Regions from separate parts of the Mesorhizobium sp. LjNodule214 genome, predicted to be linked through region 2. Evidence: riboswitches for the same ligand, from Rfam matches in the RefSeq annotation. Region 2 holds a riboswitch; each other region holds the start of a gene.
What was found. A riboswitch is a leader RNA that binds a small molecule or an ion and turns the genes downstream of it on or off. The one in region 2 is predicted to bind S-adenosylmethionine.
Positions count from the first base shown of each region.

Region 1: it holds a riboswitch for S-adenosylmethionine, as region 2 does, so the genes downstream of both, ACSQ3Z_RS15130 (hypothetical protein) here and ACSQ3Z_RS07985 (O-succinylhomoserine sulfhydrylase) in region 2, are expected to answer to the same signal.
Region 3: it holds a riboswitch for S-adenosylmethionine, as region 2 does, so the genes downstream of both, metX (homoserine O-acetyltransferase MetX) here and ACSQ3Z_RS07985 (O-succinylhomoserine sulfhydrylase) in region 2, are expected to answer to the same signal.

Region 1 covers NZ_CAXUPE020000002.1:252,700-258,552, forward strand. Annotated here, with positions in the region: gene ACSQ3Z_RS15110 (peroxiredoxin-like family protein) at 1-659, shown strand, start outside; partial or broken gene ACSQ3Z_RS15115 (sensor histidine kinase) at 560-970, shown strand; gene ACSQ3Z_RS15120 (response regulator transcription factor) at 973-1,644, shown strand; partial or broken gene ACSQ3Z_RS15125 (response regulator transcription factor) at 1,750-2,086, shown strand; gene ACSQ3Z_RS15130 (hypothetical protein) at 2,397-2,657, opposite strand; SAM-I-IV-variant riboswitch at 2,721-2,819, opposite strand; gene ACSQ3Z_RS15135 (adenylate/guanylate cyclase domain-containing protein) at 3,400-5,151, shown strand.
Region 2 covers NZ_CAXUPE020000001.1:1,660,302-1,666,154, reverse strand. Annotated here, with positions in the region: gene araD1 (AraD1 family protein) at 1-611, shown strand, start outside; gene ACSQ3Z_RS07995 (ABC transporter substrate-binding protein) at 673-1,446, opposite strand; gene ACSQ3Z_RS07990 (2'-deoxycytidine 5'-triphosphate deaminase) at 1,543-2,637, opposite strand; SAM riboswitch at 2,781-2,858, shown strand; gene ACSQ3Z_RS07985 (O-succinylhomoserine sulfhydrylase) at 2,915-4,102, shown strand; gene ACSQ3Z_RS07980 (ceramide glucosyltransferase) at 4,142-5,290, opposite strand; gene apaG (Co2+/Mg2+ efflux protein ApaG) at 5,521-5,853, shown strand, end outside.
Region 3 covers NZ_CAXUPE020000002.1:2,271,653-2,277,505, reverse strand. Annotated here, with positions in the region: gene ACSQ3Z_RS24720 (glycosyltransferase family 2 protein) at 1-701, opposite strand, end outside; gene ACSQ3Z_RS24715 (DUF1330 domain-containing protein) at 1,030-1,350, shown strand; gene metW (methionine biosynthesis protein MetW) at 1,376-1,990, opposite strand; gene metX (homoserine O-acetyltransferase MetX) at 2,049-3,218, opposite strand; SAM riboswitch at 3,295-3,372, opposite strand; gene hisC (histidinol-phosphate transaminase) at 3,508-4,617, shown strand; gene ACSQ3Z_RS24695 (prephenate/arogenate dehydrogenase family protein) at 4,624-5,559, shown strand; gene ACSQ3Z_RS24690 (sugar kinase) at 5,563-5,853, opposite strand, start outside.

The sequences.
Region 1 (5,853 bases), on a different contig from region 2:
ACGTAGGCCCTCTGCAACTGGGCGAAACGGCGCCCAATTTCGTGCTCGACGCGATTACTCGCGAGGGCAAGATAGCTATCGACGATTTCCGCGGCGAGAAGCCAGTGCTGGTCGGACTGTATCGAGGTCTCCATTGTCCTTTTTGCAGGCGTCATATCGCGACGGTTTCGCTGCTCACACCAGCCCTTAACGCAAAGGGCATCGAAACCCTCACGGTGGTGAACACGCCCATCGAACGGGCACGCCTTTATCTCCGTTATCATCCGATGCCGGCTCTGCTCGCGGCGTCTGATCCTGAGCGGGCTTCACACCGCGCCTTTGGGCTCCCCAATATGCAGATCACCGAGGGCGAGAGCGTATGGCCGCACAAGGTCTCAATGAGCGATGTGAAGGCGATGCGGGTCAACGTGCCGGGCGAAATGCCTGAGCCGATGGATCCGTTTGCCACGCTCGAATATCTGAACAAAAAAGACAATTACGATATCACTGAAGCGGACCAGCAAATGATGGCGACCGGCGTGGGCCAGCTCATGGGTCAGTTCCTGCTCGACCGCAACGGCGTCGTTCGGTGGACGTTCGCGTCGTTGTCAGCGCCGAAAAACCGGGCCATCGACTACCGGTCAGGGCCGACAGGGTTCATCTTCAGCAAGTCATTCTGAACCTGGCAACCAATGCGATGGACGCCATGACTGATGCCTCTACCATCGATCGCAAGCTGACGTTTCACGCCGCGCTGCATGATGACGCGAAGGTAGAGCTGTCGATTTCCGACACTGGGCACGGCATTCCGAAAAACCGCCTCGACAGTGTGTTCGATGCGTTCTACACGACCAAATCCACTGGCACCGGGCTTGGGCTCTCAATCGCCCGCGCCATCGTGGAAACCTACGGCGGAAAGATCTGGGCGGACAATCGTGCCGGTGGCGGCGCCGTATTCCGTTTCGTCCTGCCACTCGCCCAAGCTGCCTGACCATGGAACCGATCATCCACATCATCGATGACGACGCGTCGTTTCGAACGGCGCTCGGTCGGATCGTCGAAGTTTCGGGCTATCGGGCCAACTGCTACGAGTCGGGCGAGGATTTCCTGGCTCGGGTGCCTGAATCCGAAGCCGGATGCATCCTGCTGGATCTGCGTATGCCCGGGCTCAGCGGCCCGGAGCTGCAGGAAAGGCTCGCGCAGGCGGTGCCGCTGCTTCCCATCGTCTTTTTGACGGGCCAAGGCACCATCGCAGCCAGCGTCCAGGCGATGAAGGCAGGCGCCGATGATTTTCTGGAGAAACCCGTCTCGTCGAAAATCTTGCGAGCGGCGATCGAGCGCGCGCTGGTGCAGAACGAGAAGCGGCGCGCCGGACACGATCAGATTCAGGTGCTTCAGGCCAAGGTGTCAAATCTTACGCCCCGCGAAATCCAGGTTTTCGACTTTGTTGTTCGCGGCAAGCGGAACAAGCAGGTTGCGTATGACTTGAACACATCCGAGCGAACGATCAAGGCGCACCGGCACAGCATCATGGAAAAGCTAAGCGTGACCTCGCTGGCCGAGATGGTGTCTATCGCCGAGCGACTAGGGCGCATCGAGCCAACGCCCATAGTCCCAAATCCAACGCCCGATTCTTCACCAAAGGCCAATATCCAGCGACATTAACTCGGCTCACAATCCCGTTCGAAACGCTCATGCCCGTCAGCCCTTCGAGGAACGAATTTGGAAAGCCCGCCATGGACAGTGGCTGTCGTGGAAGATGATCCGAGCATGCGAAGAAGCATCGAACGGTTGCTATACGCACACGGTTACAAAACCATGGGGTAACGATTCGGCAGAAAGATTTCTCGAACGCGATGCTTCCAGCACTATAGCTTGCCTGGTGCTCGACATTCATCTTGGCAATATGTCCGGCATCCAATTGCGCCATTGGCTAACCGATTCAGGCTCTAGCTTACCGGTTATCTTCATCACTGCCGTCGACGACGACACTCTTGAAGCGCAGGCGCTTGCAGCAGGCTGCCTTGCATATCTGCACAAACCATTCGCAGCCAAGCTTTTGCTTTCTGCTATCGCCAAAGCCCTCGCGGGACCATCAGACGCGTAAGTGAGTTTTCTGTTCGATGTCGTCCGGCAAGGCCCGATCTTGGGGCTACTGTCCGCTTCAGAAGCTTGCAGTTGGTGCGCCACAATCCTCCGAAACGAGCGCGGTATTGGGAGGCCGCTTTGGGTCAACTCAGGACATCGGATCCTGGAGATTTAACGTCCGCTATCGTTCTTCCCTGCACCACAAGCGGACCTACTGCTCCCGGCCCGAATCGGACGTTCGTTGACAACCGGTACTGACCTAAGTGGGCATTCGCAGCGGGCTTGGACTTTGCGAAGCTTGATCGGCCTTCCGCGTCAACCCGCAGCAGTCAACCCCGTATCATGGAGTGCAAGATGGCCTGCATGTGCTCTTCCAGGTCGAGCTCGCCTCGTGCCTCAACAGTCAACAGGTACTCGGCCTTGGCTCGGCGGTCGTCCCGGCTGATCGCAGGATAGGAACAGATGTCCAGCAATGCTTCCTGTTCAACTCGGTCTGCCATCTTGCGGTCGTGCCAGCTGCTGCCCGCTCGATGAACTGCTCGATGGAGCGCGGCATAGGCGGTCACATGGGTTGCGATCATCGCCTGCAATTCGCGCGAAGTACCCTCCCCTTCATGAAAATGCCCTCCATCGTTTCGCACGCATCTGGAGGGCTGGCGACCTACTGTTGCCCCGTTCAGGGCCACATCGTCTTCACCACCGTTGCCGGTCAGGCTGGTTGGCGGGGCCGAAGCCCTCTCTGGATGCACAGATCAGTTTAACAAAAACGATTGCACTTCGGCAAGTTTTCTCCTCGTGGTTGAAGTTTGGGGGGTGTGAGATCGAGCAGATTTGAGGCTCCACAAACCACCCCCACCCCGCTACAGGACAAACCCCGGAGGCGGGTGCCGGCGACCGGCCGTCCCGGCGGCGGCGATCTCACCCGCTGGCGTTCTAGTCTAGAGTCAAACTCTACCAACTGGCTGCCGCCGATGGCCGAGGTGAATGGGAAGTTGCCGTTCGGCTCAACAGCCAGAACGGGCACGTTGCGCCAACTACCAAGCCACTACTCGGACGTCGCGTTCTTGGGCCGAGAGCAGTAGGTCCGCTTGTAGCTAGGGAGTGACGATAGCGGACGTTCAACCTCCAAGGTCTGATGTCGTGAGCTGACCCTAAAATAGCCCTCCGGCAGCACCCGCGATCGGACCATAAACCACGCCATGTGAGGAATGGCCAAAGCGACGTGGTAAGTTGATCTGTGCTGGCGCCGGCACTGCACGCTCGCATCCGAGGCAGGACTAGAATACGCTCGCCGCCCGGAGCTTCGACCTATGAAAGAGGCAGGACACAAGTATGGAGCGACGCCTCACCGCAATCCTTGCTGCCGACGTCGTCGGCTACAGCCGCCTCATGGGAGCCGACGAGGTTGGCACGCTCGCACAGCTGAGGAGGCTTCGCGCCGAAGTGATCGAGCCCAAGATCACAGAGTCGCACGGACGCATCGTCGGTTCCGCTGGCGACAGCCTTCTTGTCGAATTCGCCAGCGCAGTCCACGCGGTGCAGTGTGCGGTCGAAGCCCAGGAGGGATTGGCCGCTCACAATGCAAGTTTGCCCGAAGAAAAGCGCATGACTTTCCGCATGGGCGTGAATTTGGGCGACGTGATTGCAGAGGACGATACGATCTACGGTGATGGCGTGAACATCGCCGCGCGGATCGAGAAGCTTGCAGAACCTGGCAGCGTCTGCGTCGCGAGCAACGTCTACGAGCAGGTCAAAGGCAAACTAGACTACGCCTACACCGACCTCGGTAGCCATCAGGTCCACAACATCGTGGCGGCGGTGCGCGCCTATCGGGTCAGTCGAGCAAAACCCACTTCGGCATTCTCGACAAGGGATACGCTGACGCTTCCCGAAAAACCGTCCATCGCGGTCTTGCCATTCGACAACCTAAGTGGCGACCCCGAGCAGGGCTACTTCGCTGATGGCATGGTGGAGGAGATCATCACCGCGCTGTCCCGGACGCGCTGGCTGTTCGTCATCGCGCGCAACTCGAGCTTTACCTACAAGGGCCGGGCAGTGGACATTAGGCAGGTTGGACGCGAGCTTGGTGTGCGCTACGTGCTTGAAGGGAGCGTGCGCAAGGCGGCGAGCAGGGTGCGCATCACCGGGCAGCTTATCGATGCGACAACGGGTGCACATCTATGGGCCGACCGTTTCGACGGCGGGCTGGAGGACGTTTTTGACCTGCAGGAGGAAGTGACCAGGAGCGTCGTCGGAGCGATCGCTCCGAAGCTGGAAGAGGCAGAGATCGAGCGGGCCAAGCGCAAGCCGACCGAGCACCTTGACGCTTACGACTACTATCTGCGCGGGATAGCAAGCCTCCACCAGTTGACCAGGGAATTCACCGCAAACGCCCTCCAGTTGTTTTACAAAGCCATCGAACTCGACCCCGAATTCGCCTCGGCATACGGCATGGCCGCCTGGTGTGCCGTCATACGCAAGGCGAACGGTTGGATGACGGATCGCAAGCAAGAAACCGCCGAGACGGAACGCCTGGCTCTGAAGGCAGTGGATTTGGGGAGGGATGACGCGGTTGCGCTCGCACGCGGCGGGAGCGCGCTCGCCTTCGTCGTGGGCGACAACAATAGCGGGGCAGCGTTCATTGATCGTGCGCTTGCGCTCAATCCGAACCTGGCCACTGCGTGGCTATTCAGCGGCTGGGTCAGAGCCGACCTCGGTGATACGGAAACCTCACTCCAGCACCTGGCGACTGCGATACGCATGAGCCCAGTCGACCCGCTCATTTTCGATATGCAGATTGCGGTTGCAGTGGCTCATCTCTTCGCTGGTCGATTTGAGGAGGCATCATCTTGGGCTGAAAGGTCGTTGCGGGAAAAGCCGGACTTTTTGCCGTCGTTGCGCATTGCGGCTGCAAGCTATGCTCACGCCGGCCGAACCGAGGATGCGCAAAAGGTGGTGAGCCGAATTCTCGCCCTCGATCCTAGCCAACGAATTTCCAATCTCGCCGACGTCGTTTCAATCATCCGTGCGGCCGATATGGCTCTGCTTTCAGAAGGTTTGCGAAAGGCGGGGCTGCCGGAATAGCGCTGCCATGCTGGCGCATCGATCGCGAGTTGGTAGTTAAAACGTGGGCAGCCTGCTCTTCACGGAGAGCGGGCTTGTGGTCGAACCGGCGCAGGCCCCGATCTCGGCATTCCGTTCGAGGGGACGAGAGGGCCATTGAACGCCACATGAAGCGCTCTGCAAAGCCACTGGATCTGGCACTTCGGCGTGTTTCGACGACACAGAGATTGTGAGCTCCGCTTTGAGCGAGAGATGGGTGCCCCACCGGACAGGCGGATCAAACCCCGTATTGCGGTGGCGCCAACGGACTCTTCGGGAACGACATTTTAGAGAGTGTCACCGCGGGCTCAGTCGCGAACTTTTTCAACGAAACCGGCCAAGAGCGGACTTTGCGCGCTCGGGCTTGCGACCCACATTCTCAAGCAGACTGGGTCCTACGAGCAGGCGAGCTACGCGATTCAGGACACTCCCGACATGGTGGCTAAGCACTATGGCCGCTTCTTGCCCCAGGACAAAGCTGCCCTGGCAGCGAGGATACTGAATCAAGTGTGGGAAGCTGCATGAACTGGTGGGCAACTAATGTTAACATTGTGGCTAATTAAACGCGCCGCCATCGCGGCGAAAACTGCCCGATAAAATTCTAAGCGGCTTCGTCCGAGGTTTGATCCGGAATGACGTCGATTAGGCCGCAAGCGGACTGGCAGCTTCAGGCTGCGAATCTTC
Region 2 (5,853 bases):
AGCCGGCGAAGGGCCAGACCGGCGTGCAGCCGGAATGGTTCTACAAGGGCAACGGCACCATGGCGGTGGCGCCAGGCGCGGCGCTGATGTCGCCCGCCTTCGCACAGGATGCCGGCGAGGAGCCGGAGATCGCCGGCATCTACGTCATCGGCGACGACGGCGCGCCGTTCCGCGTCGGCTTCACGCTATCGAACGAGTTTTCAGACCATGTCACCGAGCGCGTGAACTACCTGTTCCTGGCGCATTCCAAGCTGCGCAACGCCTCGTTCGGGCCGGAGATCCTGATTGGCGATCTGCCCTCCGACGTCAGGGGCTCATCGCGCATTGTTCGCGACGGCAAGCTGCTTTGGGAAAAGCCGTTCCTGTCGGGCGAGGCGAACATGTCGCACACCATCGCCAATCTCGAACACCACCATTTCAAATACTCGGCCTTCCGCCAGCCCGGCGACGTGCATGTGCACATGTTCGGCACGGCGACGCTGTCCTTCGCCGACGGCATCAGGACCGAAGCCGGCGATGTTTTCGAGATCGAAGCCGGTGACTTCGGCCTGCCGCTGCGCAACCCGCTCGAAATCGAAAAGCCGGTGAAGGTGGCGGTGAAGGCGCTGTAAAGCAGGCGATGACAGCGTGATCTCCCCCCTCCTTGTGGGGGAGATTGGCAGTTTCAACCTCTCAATAAATATCGAAGTCGAAATACTTGGCCTGGATCTTCTTGTAGGTGCCGTCGGCGACGATGGCGTCTATGGCCGCGTTGAGCTTGTCGCGCAGTGCGGTGTCGTCAAGGCGCACGGCGATGCCGGCTTCAGTCTCGGTGCCCTTGACGTCGCCGACCATCTTGCAGCAGCCGTCGCTCGCCTTCTTCATCCAGTCGACCAGCACAAACTTGTCCGAGATCACCGCGTCGAGGCGGCCGTTTTGCAGGTCGGTGATCGCCTCTTCCTGGGTCGGGTAGAGTTTGGCCTCGGCGCCGGCCTTGCCGTAGACGTCCTGGGCGAAATCGGCCTGGGTGGTCGATGCCTGGGCACCCACGGTCTTGCCGGCAAGGGCTGCCGGGTCGGTCGAGGTCAGCTCGCTGTCCTTCGGCGCGACCAGCGCAAGCGGCGTCGTATAGTATTTGTTGGTGAAGGCGACCTGCTTCTTGCGCTCCTCGGTGATGCTCATCGACGCGATAATGGCGTCGAATTTCTTGGCCTGCAGGGCGGGAATGATGCCGTCCCAGTCCTGGGTGACGATTTCGCATTCGACCTTCATCTGCGCGCACAACGCATCGGCGATGTCGATGTCGAAGCCGACGACCTTGCCGTCCGGAGTGATGGTGTTGAACGGCGGATAGGCGCCCTCGGTGCCGATCTTCAGTTTCTCCGCTGCCTGCACCGACATCGAACCGGCGCCGAGCGTCAGCATGGCAGCCGCGGCTGCCGACAGGATCCATCTCGAGATTTGCATGGTCTTCCCCTTTATTTCCGTCACCTTGACGGACCGAGGCACAGCCAAGCATGGCGCGCCCGGTCAGGCAAGCACGGTCTGGCGGTGGCGGAAAGATCAGCGCGCGGCGCGGAAATGCTTGGACAGTTTCAGGCCCTGCGCCTGGTAGTTCGAGCCGAGATCGGTGCCGTAAAGCGCCTGCGGCCGTTTCAGCATGTGCTCGTAGACCAGCCGCCCAACGATCTGGCCGTGATCGAGGATGAAGGGCACTTCATGGCTGCGCACTTCGAGCACCGCCCGGCTGCCGGTGCCGCCGGCCGCCGAATGGCCGAAGCCCGGATCGAAGAAGCCGGCATAATGGACGCGGAATTCGCCGACCAGCGGGTCGAAGGGCGTCATCTCGGCGGCGTAGAGCGGCGGCACATGCACCGCCTCGCGGGACACCAGGATGTAGAACTCGTCCGGATCGAGCACCAGTTCGCCGGCGCCGCTCTTGTAGAGCGGCTCCCAGAAATCGACGACATCCTGCGCGGCACGCTTGTCGACATCGATCAGGCCGGTGTGGTGCTTGCCGCGATAGCCTACCAGCCCGTCCTTGTCGCCGTCGAGATCGATGGACAGCGCAATGCCGCCGCCGGAAATGTTAGGCGGCTCGGTGGCCACCAGCATCTCGGCATGGTGCAGGTCGCGCAATTCATCTTCCGACAGCAGCGCGTTGCCAGTACGGAAACGGATCTGCGACAGCCGCGAGCCGGCGCGCACGACGATCGGGAAGGTGCGCGGGCTGACCTCGAGATAGAGTGGACCATGATAGCCGGCGGCGATCTTGTCGAACTCATGGCCGCGATCGGTCATCACGCGGGTGAAGATGTCGAGCCGCCCGGTCGAGCTCTTCGGGTTGGCCGAAGCGGAAATGTCGGCCGGCAAGGCCAGGCTTTCCAGCAGCGGCACGATGTAGACGCAGCCGGTTTCCAGCACAGCGCCCTCGGCGAGGCTGATCTCGTGCAGCTTCAGCCGCTCGAGCTTGTCGACGACCTGGTGGTTGGGACCGGGCAGGAAGGAGGCGCGCACGCGCCAGGCCTTGTCGCCGAGCCTCAGATCGAGGCTGGCCGGCTGGATTTGGTCGGCGTCGAGAGCGCGCGGCGATTTCAGCGCGCCCGACTGGAAAAGCGCGGAAATGTCCTGATCGGGAAGAATGCCTGTCTGCCGCAAAGGCTTGGCTCCGCTTCAAGGCCGGGCTTTTTTTCGCCGCAGGTTCTTGCCGCAAAACCGTCGAACACTTTTGCGGAACCTGCCTGGTACAAACCTCTTAATGAAGCCGGCAATTGACGCAAGCGCGGTGCGGGTCTAAAGGGTCGTTATCCCGTGGTGATTTGGCCGGTCGGCTTGCAGCCACGTTAAACAAGTCGCTAAAGGACCGTTGGCCGCAAGGCCGTATGGACCGGTTGCGACTTTCGCGGCCGGTTTTTTTTGTGTTTGGGACAGAGCAATGACCAAGAAGCGCGACTGGAAACCTCAGACGGCACTCGTGCATGGCGGGACCTTGCGTTCCGGCTTCGGCGAGACCTCCGAGGCGATGTACCTCACCCAGGGCTATGTCTACGAGACGGCACAGGCGGCGGAAGCCCGCTTCAAGGGCGAGGAACCGGGCTTCATCTATTCGCGCTATGCCAATCCCACCGTCGACATGTTCGAAAAGCGCATGTGCGCGCTGGAAGGCGCGGAAGACGCGCGCGCCACGGCCTCCGGCATGGCGGCGGTGACGGCTGCCCTTCTGTGCAGCGCCAGGGCCGGCGACCATATCGTGGCGGCACGCGCGCTGTTCGGCTCCTGCCGCTGGGTGGTCGAGACGCTGGCGCCGAAATACGGCATCGAGGCAACGCTGGTCGACGGCACCGATATCGCCAACTGGGAAAAGGCGGTCAGGCCGAACACCAAACTGTTCTTCCTCGAAAGCCCGACCAATCCGACGCTGGAAGTGGTCGACATCGCCGCCGTCGCTTCGCTGGCCAATTCGATCGGCGCCAGGCTGATCGTCGACAACGTCTTTGCCACGCCCTTGCAGCAGAAGCCCTTGCAGCTTGGCGCCCATATCGTCGTCTATTCGGCGACAAAACATATTGACGGCCAGGGCCGCTGCCTCGGCGGTGTCATCCTGTCGGACAAGAAGTGGATCGACGAGAATTTGCACGACTATTTCCGCCACACCGGCCCCAGCCTGTCGCCGTTCAATGCCTGGACGCTGCTCAAGGGCCTGGAGACGCTGCCGCTGCGCGTGCGCCAGCAGACGGAAAGTGCCGGCAAGATCGCCGACTTCCTTGCCGAGCGCCCAGAAATCGCCCGCGTCATCTATCCGGGCCGCGCCGACCATCCGCAGGCCGATATCGTCAAGAAGCAGATGACGGGCGGCTCGACGCTGATCTGTCTCGACGTCAAGGGCGGCAAGCAGGCGGCCTTCGCCTTCCAGAACGCGCTTGACATCGTGCTGATCTCCAACAATCTCGGCGACGCCAAGAGCCTGATAACCCATCCGGCGACGACGACGCACAAGAACCTCAGCGACGAGGCGCGCGCCGAGCTCGGTATCGGCCCGGGCACGCTCAGGCTTTCGGTCGGACTTGAGGATGCGGACGATCTGCTCGCCGATGTCGAACAGGCGCTGAAATCCGCCAAATAAAGGGTCCAGACTGCGATTGGACAAACGCCTGAGCGTTGCTCAGGCGCCCTCTTCCAGCTCGGTCATAGCCTTGGTGCGGATGGTCATCGCATTGCCGCGCCAGTCGACCGAGCCGCCGAGCCAGCCGCGCGCCCAGATCGCCGGCAGCATCAGGTCACGCACCATCATCGCCGGAATGGTACGTGGCGACAGATACCAGCCCTTGGCCCAAGCCAACGCGCATTCCGGCACATAGGCGAGCGCCAGAACGCAGAGCACGGTGAGCGACAGACTGATGCCGGCGCCGGCCGCTGCGACCAGCGCCAGTGCCAGCGGCACGGCCACGCCGGTCAGGATTTCGGGGGCGAAGAACAACGGGAAGGTGACGCGGCGCAGGCGCGCCCAGCGGGCCTGGCGCGACCATATGTCACCGAGATGGCGCTCCCCAAGCGGCTGCTCGAAGGGCGAAGCGACAAGATTGACGCGCAGCCCCAGCCCGTTGACCAGCTTGGTCGCGGCGGCGTCCTCGGCGATCTCGGCGGCAAGCGCGCGGATGCCGCCATTGGCGTCGAGCACGGGTTTCTTCCACAGCATGCTCTTGCCTTGGGCGAAGCCCAGGCCGAGCGCCTCGCCTGTGTATTGCCAGCGCGCCTGCAGCGTGTTGAGGAAGGCGCATTCGACCTCGGCCCAGAAGCCGTCCGGACGCGAGCCGATCGGCGTCGAGCAGACAAGGCCGGTGTCGGGTCGCCACGCCGCCATCAGGTGCTGGACATAGTCCCTCGGCATCAGCACGTTGGAATCGGCAAGGATGACCCAGTGGTGGCGCGCCGCTTCCCAACCCTTGACGCAATTGTTGAGCTTGGGATTGGCGCTGATGCGGTCGTCGCCGACCAGCAACCGGGCCGGTATCTTGGGAAACCGGACGATCGCCCTGTTTATCAGCTTGACCACCGGATCGTCGGCATGGGCGACACAGAAGACGAGTTCGTAGCGCGGCCAGTCGAGCGAGAAGGCGCGCTGAAGCGTCTCCTCGGTGAACGGCTCGACGCCGCGGGATGGGATGACGATCGACACCGGCGGCGCCTTGCCGGCTGGCTGCGCAAGCGCTCGCGGCCGCTTCAGCCTGAAGGCCGCAAGCAGGATGCTGGCGAGATTTGAAAGAATGAGGGCTGTCGAAAGCAGGGCAGCGGCGATGACGATCAGTTCCATCGAGATCTCGTCACTCCGGAAAAGCCGGCCGGAAGAGGGCCGTTTTGAACAGGTCGACAGAGCGCCCGAGTCGCCCGGCACGGTCCGTGCACACCATCATTGTCATGTGTCACTTAAATGACATTGTTTGGCGGCAGGTGCGCACAAAGACGGAAGAGACAGGCGCCGCGCTCCGTTGACCTAGTCAAAGAGCGCGCCGAGACTTCCGCCGGGACTGTTTGGAGTAGCTCATGTACCGCGCCATTACGCGCAACATCGAAGTGCAGGTCAGGCCGTTCTATCTGGAGGATCGCTCCGATCCGTCGGAGAACCGCTATGTCTGGGGCTACCACGTCACCATCGACAACCAGTCGGACGAGTTCGTGCAGCTAGTGTCGCGCTATTGGCACATCACCGACGGCAGCGGCCGGGTCGAGGAGGTGCGCGGCGCCGGCGTCGTCGGCGATCAGCCCGAACTCAACCCCGGCGACAGCTACCAATACACGTCCGGCTGCCCGCTCTCGACACCATCAGGCATCATGGTCGGCCACTACACGATGCGCAACAAGCGGGGCGAGACGTTC
Region 3 (5,853 bases), on a different contig from region 2:
GGGTGTTTGTCGATCAGGTTTGCGTAGGCTTCGACATAGCCGTCGCGGCGACCCGAGATCGAATTCTCCGAATTGTACTTCTTCCAGTCGATGTCCTCGGACAGCAGCGCCCCACTGCGACGGGCAAACCGCAGCAGCAATTCGCGATCCTGCATGCGGGCGATGTCGCTGTCGTAGCCGCCGATCGCCAGCAGGGATTCGCGGCGGGCGGTTATCGCCGAACCGGCAATGAAGATCGTCTGCCCGACCAGCGCCTTCTCCAGCGAACTGCGGGTCAAGAAGGCTTCGCGATTGACGCATTTGGTGCTGCGGCCGCCTTTCACCGAGACGAACGAGCTGATGAGGATTTCCAGCGATGGATTCTCGTCGAAGCGTGCCAGCGTCCGCTCCAGCCGGTCCGGCAGGTAGACATCGTCCGAATCAAGGAAGGCCACGATCGGCGCTCGCGCACGCTCGATTCCGGCGTTGCGGGCAGCGTTGGCGCCGCGCCATTTCGCGCCGACATAGACCAGCCGGGGATCGCGGATGGCGGCAAGCGCCGCGGCCGTGGCGTCGGTCGAGCCGTCATCGACAACGATGTGCTCGAACTGGGCAAGGCTTTGCGCCAGCACGCTTTCCACCGCGCGCACCACCTGGTCGCGACGATTGTGGGTCGGTGTGATCACCGTGATAAGGGGAGCCGGGTCGATGGTTTTTCCCATGCGGCTATGCCCCGGGTTCTACGATGTGCGGATAGATTTGATGGCCGCCTTCCATGCCCACCCCAGGATTGCATTCGATTCGACCGTACAAAAAAGAAGCGCCTGTGTCATCCCGACTGACGGCGGGCAAGCCGTGCGCCCCGTCGAATTTCACAAGCCGCGCCTGAACTGCAACACCGTCTGTTGGCTGGCAAGCCCATCCGGAAGGAATGTCGGAGTCGATCCAACTGCCGCCGGGCGAAGTAGCTGCCGCTATTACCCGTCACGTAATCGACCTGCCTACCGCATGTCGGCAAAACTGCTCCAGTTGCACAAAAGGAGTTCAGCCATGACCGCTTACGCCGTTGCCCACATGCGCCAGGCCACATTGGGACCTGAGATTGTCGAATATCTGCACAAGATCGACGCCACGCTGGAACCCTTCGGCGGCCGCTTCCTGGTGCATGGTGGCGAGGTGGAGGTCGTCGAAAATACCTGGCCGGGACATCTGATCGTCATCGAATTCCCCGACCTCGACCATATACGCGGGTGGTACAATTCGCCCGCCTATCAGGCAATCCTGGCGCTGCGCACCGAAAACTCGCAATCCGACGTCGTCTTCGTCGACGGCGTCGAACATCCGCACAGGGCTACCGACGTTCTGGAATAGCGGCATGGCCGGCAGCCAGCCACGATCATCGCTTCAGCAAGAACACCGCCTGCTGGCCGAAGAAATTCCAGAACCACCACGGCATCGAGAGGCCGATCTTCTGGCCGTTGGCGTCGAGAGCGGTCGCCCTTTCCACCGTGGCGCCGAGCTCCTCGACCAGATTGACGAAGTCGCGGATGGTGCAGAAATGGATGTTGGGTGTGTCGTACCAGGAATAGGGCAGGTCCTTGGTCACCGGCATCCGTCCCTTGACAAACAGCGACAGCCGCACCCGCCAGTGGCCGAAATTGGGGAAGGAGACGATGGCGCGGTTGCCGATCCTTAGCAGTTCGTCGAGCACCAGCTTAGGGTTGCGGGTGGCCTGCAGGGTCTGCGACAGGACGACGAAATCAAAACCCTTGTCGGGATAGAATTCGAGGTCCGTGTCGGCGTCGCCCTGGATGACGCTTAGGCCGCGCGCCACGCATTCGTTGACGCCGCGCTGCGACAATTCCAGGCCGCGGCCGTCGACGTGCTTGGTCGCCTGCAGCAGTTCGAGCAGCAGGCCGTCGCCGGAGCCGACGTCCAGCACCCGCGACCGCGGCGGGATGAGACCGGCGACGACTTCAAGGTCGACGCGCTGGGCGCGGTTGACGCTCATGGCTTCGCCTCCTGCCTGGCGCATGGTCCCGGTCCGAAAAGTCTGCTACTTTTCGGGGTCATGCGCTAAGCCCTCTGGCCCGGGCGGCCGAGCCGATGAAGCCGTTGATGGCGGCGAACAGTTCCGGTTCCTCGAGCAGGAAGGCATCGTGGCCGCGGTCGGTGTCGATCTCGACGAAGGAGACGGAGGCGCCGGCGGCGTTCAGCGCATGCACGATCGAGCGGCTCTCTTCGGTCGGGAACAGCCAGTCGCTGGTGAAGGACACCAGGCAGAAGCGGGTCTTGGTGCCGGCAAAGGCATCGGCCAGCCGGCCGCCATGGTCGGCGGCGAGGTCGAAGTAATCCATGGAACGGGTCATGTAGAGATAGGAGTTGGCGTCGAAGCGATCGACGAAGGTCATGCCCTGATGGCGCAGGTAGCTCTCGATCTGGAAGTCGGCGTCGAAGCCGAACGTCAGCGCCTCGCGGTCCTGCAGATTGCGGCCGAACTTGCGGTGAAGTGCCGCTTCCGACAGATAGGTGATGTGGGCGGCCATGCGCGCCACCGCCAGGCCCTTTTCCGGGCGCTTGCCATGCTCGAAATATTTGCCGCCATGCCAGTCCGGGTCGGCCATGACGGCTTGCCGGCCGACCTCATGGAAGGCGATGTTCTGCGAGGAATGGCGGGCGCCGGTGGCGATCGGCAACGCAGAGAAGACGCGCTCCGGATAGGTCGAGGCCCATTCCAGCACCTGCATGCCGCCCATCGAGCCGCCGAGCACGCAGAACAGTTTTTCGATGCCGAAATGGTCGACCAGCATAAGCTGCGCTCGCACCATGTCGCGGATGGTGATGATCGGCAGGTCGAGCCCGTAGGGCTTGCCGGTGGCCGGATTGGTCGAGGCGGGGCCGGTGGACCCGAGACAGCCGCCGATGACGTTGGAACAGATGACGAAGAAACGGTTGGTGTCGATGATCCTGCCGGGGCCGATCAGCGCCTCCCACCAGCCCGGCTTGCCGGTCACCGGATTGGTGCTGGCAACGTGCTGGTCGCCGGTCAGCGCATGGCAGACGAGGATGGCGTTGGAGCGGGCATCGTTCAGCGTGCCATAGGTCTGGTAGGCGATCTGGAACGGCGACAAAAGCGTGCCGGCGTCGAGCTTCAGCGGCTTGTCGGCGCCGAAACGCAACACCGGGCTCGACGGTGCGTCGATCTCGTTGTTGGTTTTTCCAGGGCGCGGAGCGGCCATTGTCTCTCTCTTGCATTACGCATCGTCCGGCCGGCGGCGGACAACAAAAAACCGGCAATGCCCTCGCAAAGCCGGTTACAGGATGCAAACGGCCCTTTAGCGAGTTGTTTAACGTGGCTGCAAGCCGACCGGCCAAATCACCACGGAACTGTCACATTCTTCTAGAACTCGCGCGCCTTGCCGTCAACGGCCGGTCGCTCGCGCCACTGCCGGCTCTCGACATTCCGGGCCACGGCTAGTATTTCCGCTGCGGCTTCCGGCGGAAGAATTCTCGATGGATTTGTTAGACATGAACAAGAGACCGGATCAGGCACGGCCAACGCCCCGCGCGGGCATCATGGATATCGACGCCTATGTGCCCGGCAAGAGCACGGCGCCGGCCGGTGTCGCCAAGGTCTACAAATTGTCGTCGAACGAGAACCCGCTCGGCCCGTCGCCGAAGGCGATCGAGGCCGCGCGCGAGGTCGCGGCAAAACTCGATATCTATCCCGACGGCACCGCCAGGCGGCTGCGCGAGGCGATCGCCGAGGTGCACGGGCTGAATGCGGCAAACATCATCTGTTCCAACGGCTCCGACGAGATATTGGGCCTGCTGGCGCAGACCTATCTGGCGCCTGGCGATGAAGCGATTTTTACCGAACACGCCTTCATGGTCTACAAGATCTACATCCAGTCGGCCGGTGCGACGCCGGTCGCTGTCAAGGAGACCGACGAGCGCGCCGACATCGATGCGATACTGGCCGCCGTGACGCCGCGCACCAAGATCGTGTTTCTCGCCAATCCCAACAATCCGACCGGCACCTATGTGCCGTTCCAGGAGGTGCGCCGCCTGCATGCGAGGCTGCCGAAAAACGTGCTTCTGGTGCTCGATGCGGCTTACGCAGAATATGTCCGCCGCAACGACTATGAAGCCGGCATCGAGTTGGTCGGCGGAACCGAGAACGTGGTCATGACCCGCACCTTCTCCAAGCTCGGCCTTGGCGGGGCGCGGATCGGCTGGATGTATGGTCCGATGCACGTCGTCGACGCGATCAACCGCATTCGCGGCCCCTTCAACGTCAACGCCACGGCGATCGAGGCCGGGATCGCCGCCATCCGCGACCGCGCCCATGTCGAGCGCAGCGTGGTGCACAACGAGACCTGGCTGACCTGGTTGACTGAGGAATTGACAAAGCTGGGCCTCAGGGTAACGCCGAGCGTCGGCAATTTCCTGCTGATCCACTTTCTCGACGACAAGAAGCATTCGGCGGCGGCTGCCGACGACTACCTTACTGCGCGCGGCTTCATTTTGCGGCGCGTTTCCGGTTACGGCTTTCCCAATGCGCTGCGCATGAGCATCGGCACCGAAGAAGCCAATCGCGGCGTCATCGACGCCCTCACGACATTCCTGAAAAGCTAGAACACCATGACATCACCGCTGTTCGAAAAGATCGCGCTGGTCGGCATCGGCCTGATCGGCTCGTCGCTGGCCCGCGTCATCCGCCGCGAGGGCCTCGCTCGCCATGTCGCCATCTCGACGCGCAGCGAAACGACGCTGGGGCGGGCCAGGGAACTTGGGCTGGGGGATTCCTACACCACCGATGCGAAGGAAGCGGTGCGCGATGCCGATCTGATCATCGTTTCGGTGCCGGTCGGCTCCTCCGGCGCGGTCGCGGAAGAAATCGCGCCGGCGCTGAAGAAGGGCGCCATCCTCACCGATGTCGGCTCGACCAAGGCCTCCGTCATCGCGCAGATGCAGCCGCATGTGCCGGAGAGCGTGCATTTCATACCCGGCCATCCGCTGGCCGGCACGGAAAAATCGGGGCCGGATGCCGGCTTCGCCGACCTCTTCGACAATCGCTGGTGCATCTTCACGCCGCTGCCGGGCACCGATCCGGAGGCGCTGGAGCGGCTGTCGGAATTCTGGCGGCGTTGCGGCTCCAACATCGACACAATGGACCCGCAGCATCACGATATGACTTTGGCCATCGTCTCGCATCTGCCTCATATCATCGCCTACAACATCGTCGGCACCGCCGACGATTTGCAGTCGGTGACCAAGTCCGAAGTCATCAAATATTCGGCTTCCGGTTTTCGCGACTTCACCCGTCTCGCCGCTTCCGACCCGACCATGTGGCGCGACGTCTGCCTGCATAACAAGGATGCGATCCTCGAAATGCTGGCGCGATTCTCGGAGGATCTCGCCTCGCTGCAGCGGGCGATCCGCTGGGGCGACGGCGAAAAGCTGTTCGACCTGTTCACCCGCACGCGTGCCGTGCGCCGCTCGATCATTGAGGCCGGCCAGGACATCGACGTGCCGGACTTCGGCCGGCAAGCCGTCGAGCATCCGGCCAAGGGGTAGGTCTCACGCCTCCAAATTTGCCGGCCAGTGGGCCGCCATCATGGCCAGCGTCTCGGCCCGGTCCGGCGCGCCCAGCCGGCCGCCGAAGCGCAGGCATTTGAGCGCGGCGGCAGCACTGGCAAAGCGCAAGGCCTGCTCGGGAGGCATGGCCTCCGCGAGGCCGACGGCAAAGGCGCCGTGAAATACATCGCCGGCGGCAAGTGTGTCCACCGCCTTGATCCTCGGCGCCTCGACATGGCGCACACAGCCGGCGGAATGGTCATGCCACCAGCTTCCCGCCGCCCCGCCTGTCAC